2 regions of the Priestia sp. HNGD-A6 genome follow, and region 2 is predicted to be linked to the other one. Evidence: predicted binding sites of a transcription regulator. Region 2 holds the regulator's gene; the other holds the start of a gene.
The links. The regulator CtsR, encoded in region 2, represses protease genes until heat stress. The targets are predictions, from matches to a motif close to ATGGTCAATAAAGGTCAAACA.
Positions count from the first base shown of each region.

Region 1: clpB (ATP-dependent chaperone ClpB) is a predicted target of CtsR. The motif match lies at 1,144-1,164, and genes of this name have one in related genera.

Region 1 covers NZ_CP138621.1:2,108,399-2,111,615, reverse strand. The annotation lists gene argF (ornithine carbamoyltransferase) at 1-8, shown strand, start outside; gene SCI76_RS10600 (SDR family oxidoreductase) at 111-755, shown strand; gene SCI76_RS10595 (YjzC family protein) at 889-1,068, shown strand; gene clpB (ATP-dependent chaperone ClpB) at 1,184-3,217, shown strand, end outside.
Region 2 covers NZ_CP138621.1:2,669,778-2,672,994, reverse strand. The annotation lists rRNA gene SCI76_RS13570 (23S ribosomal RNA) at 1-1,055, shown strand, start outside; rRNA gene rrf (5S ribosomal RNA) at 1,119-1,234, shown strand; gene SCI76_RS13560 (CtsR family transcriptional regulator) at 1,470-1,931, shown strand; gene SCI76_RS13555 (UvrB/UvrC motif-containing protein) at 1,973-2,515, shown strand; gene SCI76_RS13550 (protein arginine kinase) at 2,519-3,217, shown strand, end outside.

The sequences.
Region 1 (3,217 bases), 560 kb from region 2:
TAGGCTAAGAAAAAAACCTTTCTGAGAATATCAGAAAGGTTTTTTTGTTTAAAGGGAATTAATTGTGGGAACACCAGTTGTATACTAAACAGAACGAAAGGTGATTTATGATGAAAGTATTAGTTGTTGGAGCAAACGGAACAACGGGAAAACAAGTGGTAGAAAAAGTCGCAAACAGCAAGCAGCATGAAGCTTATGCGATGATTCGCGACGAAAAACAAGCAGACGCTTTAAAAAAGCTGGGCGCTAACGTTGTACTTGGTGACTTGGAGCAAGATGTTTCAGATGCTTTAAGAGGTATGGATGCTGTCATATTTGCAGCAGGTTCTGGAGGACATACGGGAGACGAAAAAACAATCGCTGTGGATCAAAACGGTGCTAAAAATATCATTGATGAAGCAAAAAATCAAGGTGTGAAGCGCTTTGTTATGTTAAGTTCAATGGGAACAGATGCACCTGAACAAGGACCAGAAGGCTTACAACTTTACCTGCGTGCTAAAGCGATAGCGGATGAATACTTAAAGCAGTCTAATCTGCAATATACAATTGTACGACCAGGAACTTTATCGAATGATTCAGCTACTGGAAAAATTGATATCAATAATGATATTGAAGATAAATCTCAGACGATTCCTCGAGCAGATGTAGCAACCGTGCTTGTAGAATGCCTAAACGAAGAAGCTACGATAGGAAAAACGTTTGAAATGTTAGCCGGAGAAACTGAAATTGAACAAGCTATTAAATTTACTCATTGATACAAAAGGGCAGATCTAAAGGTCTGCTCTTTTCTGTTCTGTTCCTAATATGAAAACATCTCCATTATGAAACGGAAATCTTAAGGGAATAGTATAGGAGAACATTTCATTTCAGGAATGAGGAGGCAGGACAATGGGACAAAATCGTCATTTCACACCGGGTCAAAAAGCTCCTAATAACGGAGTGTATATTGAAATTGGTGAAACAGGAAGCAACGTAAATAATCCTCAAAAGGTTAAATTAAAAGCAGGAGAGCGTTTTCCAGAGACGGCAAACGATGACCGCCACTGGATATACATGCGCAAGCCTTAAATAGTAAAAAAATAAAGAAGCCATTCTAAATTGAATGGCTTTACTTGTTTTCCCATTGCTGGGTATAATGAAATAAAGGTCAATAAAGGTCAAATGTATCGAAGGAGGATGTTCAATGGACATAAATAAAATGACCCAAAAATTGCAAGAAGGCGTGATGGAAGCGCAGTCCGAAGCTATTAAACGAAATCAGCAGGAAGTGGATATTGCTCATTTGCTTTATACGCTTATTCATCAGCAAGATGGTATTGCTCCTCGCATATTAGGTCATTTACATATAGATCATCAATCTTTTCAGCAGCAGGTAAATCAACTGCTTGCGAAAAAACCTGCTGTTACAGGAAGTGGAGCTGAAGTAGGGAAAGTTTATATTACAAATAAACTCCAGCAGCTGTTTGTCAAAGCTCAAGAAGAATCATCTCGTCTGCAAGATGATTATGTTTCAGTTGAGCACATCTTTTTAGCCTTAGCACAGGAACCGTCTTCTAGTGAATATGGCAAGTTATTTTCAAGTCACGGTATAACAAAAAAAGCTTTGCAAGATGTGCTTACTAGCCTTCGAGGAAATCAGCGAATTACAAGTCAAAATCCGGAAGTTACATATGAAGCGTTAGCTAAATATGGAAGAGACTTAGTGGCAGAAGTAAGAGCAGGGAACATTGATCCAGTCATTGGACGAGACGGAGAAATTCGCCGCGTTATCCGCATTTTATCGCGAAAAACAAAAAACAATCCAGTTTTGATTGGAGAACCTGGCGTTGGTAAAACAGCGATTGTTGAAGGTCTAGCACAGCGAATTGTTCGTAGAGATGTGCCTGAAGGATTAAAAGATAAAACCATCTTCTCATTAGATATGGGAGCTTTAGTAGCAGGAGCGAAGTTCAGAGGCGAATTTGAAGAGCGTTTAAAAGCTGTTCTTCAAGAAGTTAAGAAAAGCAACGGTCAAATTCTTTTATTTATTGACGAACTTCATACAATCGTTGGAGCAGGTCGTACAGACGGAGCGATGGATGCAGGGAATATTTTAAAACCAATGCTTGCTAGAGGAGAACTTCACTGTATAGGAGCTACAACTCTTGATGAGTATCGTCAGTATATTGAAAAAGATCCAGCTCTTGAAAGACGCTTTCAACAGGTGCTGGTTGAAGAACCTTCAGTAGAAGATACAATCTCTATCTTACGTGGTTTAAAAGAACGATTTGAAATTCATCACGGTGTAAATATTCATGACCGGGCGATTGTTTCAGCAGCGGTTATGTCGGATCGTTATATCTCAGATCGCTTTTTACCTGATAAAGCAATTGATTTAATTGATGAAGCATGCGCAACTATTCGAACAGAAATTGATTCGATGCCATCAGAATTAGATGAAGTAACGCGACGTGTCATGCAGCTTGAAATTGAAGAAGCGGCATTAAGTAAAGAAACAGATCAAGCAAGCATCACAAGGTTAGAGGCAATTCGAAAAGAAGTCTCTGATTTAAAAGAACGTGCAGATACAATGAAGCTGCAGTGGGAAAAAGAAAAGCAGTCGATTCAAACGGTGCAAGATGTCCGGGAGCAGCTTGAAAAAGCGAAGCGAGACCTAGAAGAAGCTGAAGGGAAATATGATTTAAATAAAGCAGCCGAACTTCGCCACGGACGCATTCCAGCTCTTGAAAAAGAACTAAAACAGCTGGAAGAAACAGCTGCTGAAAAAGCACAAGAAAACCGTTTGTTAAGAGAAGAGGTAACGGAAGAAGAAATTGCTGAAATTGTAGGAAGATGGACGGGAATTCCGGTGTCGAAACTAGTTGAAGGAGAAAGAGAAAAGCTGTTGAAGCTTGAGTCAATTTTACAGAAGCGTGTGATTGGACAGGACGAAGCCGTATCCTTAGTTACAGATGCTGTGATTCGCGCAAGGGCAGGCATTAAAGACCCGAACCGCCCAATTGGATCATTTATTTTCCTAGGACCTACCGGAGTAGGAAAAACGGAGCTAGCCAAAACGTTGGCACATTCGTTATTTGACAGTGAAGAACAAATGGTTCGTATTGATATGTCTGAATACATGGAAAAGCATGCGGTCTCTAGGCTTATAGGAGCGCCTCCTGGCTATGTAGGGTATGAAGAAGGCGGACAGCTAACGGAAGCGGTGAGACGCAAGCCT
Region 2 (3,217 bases):
AAGGTTAAGAGGAGGGGTTATCCTTTGGGAGAAGCTCTGAATCGAAGCCCCAGTAAACGGCGGCCGTAACTATAACGGTCCTAAGGTAGCGAAATTCCTTGTCGGGTAAGTTCCGACCCGCACGAAAGGCGTAACGATCTGGGCACTGTCTCAACGAGAGACTCGGTGAAATTATAGTACCTGTGAAGATGCAGGTTACCCGCGACAGGACGGAAAGACCCCGTGGAGCTTTACTGTAGCCTGATATTGAATTTTGGTACAGCTTGTACAGGATAGGTAGGAGCCTGAGAAGCCGGAGCGCTAGCTTCGGTGGAGGCGTCGGTGGGATACTACCCTGGCTGTATTGAAATTCTAACCCGCGGCCCTGATCGGGCCGGGAGACAGTGTCAGGTGGGCAGTTTGACTGGGGCGGTCGCCTCCTAAAATGTAACGGAGGCGCCCAAAGGTTCCCTCAGAATGGTTGGAAATCATTCGTAGAGTGTAAAGGCACAAGGGAGCTTGACTGCGAGACCTACAAGTCGAGCAGGGACGAAAGTCGGGCTTAGTGATCCGGTGGTTCCGCATGGAAGGGCCATCGCTCAACGGATAAAAGCTACCCCGGGGATAACAGGCTTATCTCCCCCAAGAGTCCACATCGACGGGGAGGTTTGGCACCTCGATGTCGGCTCATCGCATCCTGGGGCTGTAGTCGGTCCCAAGGGTTGGGCTGTTCGCCCATTAAAGCGGTACGCGAGCTGGGTTCAGAACGTCGTGAGACAGTTCGGTCCCTATCCGTCGTGGGCGTAGGAAATTTGAGAGGAGCTGTCCTTAGTACGAGAGGACCGGGATGGACACACCGCTGGTGTACCAGTTGTCTTGCCAAAGGCATCGCTGGGTAGCTATGTGTGGACGGGATAAGTGCTGAAAGCATCTAAGCATGAAGCCCCCCTCAAGATGAGATTTCCCATAGCGCAAGCTAGTAAGATCCCTGAAAGATGATCAGGTTGATAGGTCAGAGGTGGAAGCGTGGCGACATGTGTAGCTGACTGATACTAATCGATCGAGGACTTAACCAAACTTTTAAAAGCGTAAGCTTTACTCAGCAAACTGTTACCTAGTTTTGAGAGAGCAATCTCTTGTCTGGTGGCGATAGCGAAGAGGTCACACCCGTTCCCATACCGAACACGGAAGTTAAGCTCTTTAGCGCCAATGGTAGTTGGGACTTTGTCCCTGTGAGAGTAGGACGTTGCCAGGCACCTGAAAAAGGACTAGCTATTTTAGCTAGTCCTTTTTTGTTTACAATTTATTTGTTTTATGAAAAAGTATAGTAAGAACAATAAAATTCGCGATTTGCAGGTTTTGAAATAAATTTTAGTGGCAACGATAAAAGTAAAGAATAAACTTTAATAGTACATAGTTGAAAATTTTTTCGTTTCCTTTTATATTTAAATTAAGGTCAAATATAGTCAAAGTCAGAAGGAGGGGGCAGCGTGCCAAATATCTCTGACATTATCGAACAGTATTTAAAACAAGTACTTGAATTAAGTGAAAGAGAAATTGTTGAAATAAGGCGCAGTGAGATTGCTGATAAATTTCAATGCGTTCCGTCGCAAATTAATTACGTTATCAATACCCGCTTTACGGTTGAGAGAGGTTATCTTGTAGAAAGTAAGCGAGGCGGCGGCGGATTTATTCGTATTGCAAAAGTAAAAATGCATGATGCAGCGGATTTGTTTCAGCAAGTGATTGAGATGATTCAAAATGAAATTTCACAAGTAAGTGCTGAAAATGTCATTATTAGGTTAGTTGAAGAAAAAGTCATCACAGAACGAGAAGCAAAAATCATGTTGAGCGTTATCAATCGTTCAGTTATTAATATTGAACTTCCTTATCGTGATGAGCTAAGAGCCAATCTTTTAAAAGCAATGCTTAATTCATTACGCTACCGATAAGCTCATGATCTATTTTATTTAGAACAGGGAGTGATGACAGGATGATTTGTCAGCAATGTGAAACGAGACCTGCAACTCTTCACTTCACAAAAATTATTAATGGTGAAAAGACGGAGATGCACGTATGTGAACAATGCGCTTCAGAAAATGGAGATGCATTTTCTTTTTCAAATCAGCAAGGTTTTTCAATCAATAACTTACTAGCTGGCCTACTTAACCTAGACCCAGCAGTAACTGAAAATTATAAGAAACAAAGTCAGGACGTTCTTTCTTGTCCTACTTGTGGCATGACATATCAAAAATTTGCTAAAATCGGCAGGTTTGGATGTGCAGATTGCTACAAAACATTTGAGCGACCTCTTATTCCTTTCGTGAAGAGGCTGCATGGAGGTAATTATCTACATCATGGAAAAATACCAGCAAGAATTGCAAGTAATCTTCATTTAAAAAAGGAATTACAGGCATTAAGATTGAACTTAAAAGAGTATATCGAAAAAGAGGAGTTTGAGAAAGCAGCCGAACTCCGAGATCACATTCGATTACTAGAAAAGAAGATGAACGAATCGAGAGAGGAGGAAGCGTAATTCATGTCCCAGGATTTGTTCTTTTCCCAGCCTGTTAGCTCTTGGATGCGTCAAGAAGCTTCGAATTCAGATATTGTGCTAAGCAGTCGAATCAGGCTGGCTCGAAATTTAACTCATTATCTTTTTCCAACTCTCTTTTCTAAAGAACAAGCAGTTGAAGTGGTTCGAGTATTTGAGCAAGTTTTTCAAAAAAGTGAGAACACCAATCAGTGGAATTTGCATTTACTAAAGATGAACGAATTACAGCCTCTTCAAAAGCAAGTGTTGGTTGAGAAGCATCTTATCAGTCCTAACTTGGCTGAAGGAGACAACAACGGAGCTTGTTTTTTATCAGAAAAAGAAGATTTGAGTATTATGGTTAATGAAGAAGATCATTTACGCATACAATGTTTATTTCCAGGCCTTCAATTATCTGAAGCTTTAAGCACAGCGAATAAAGTAGATAATTGGATTGAGAAATACGTAGATTATGCGTTTGATGAAAATAGAGGGTATTTAACCAGCTGTCCCACAAATGTGGGTACTGGGCTACGTGCATCTGTGATGATGCATCTGCCGGCTTTAGTGATGACCCGTCAAATTCATCGTATTATTCCCGCTATTAACCAGCTTGGCTTAGTGGTGAGAGGAATTTATGGAGAAGGTAGCGAAGCTTTAGGGAATATCTTTCAAATTTCTAATCAGATAACCTTAGGGAAATCT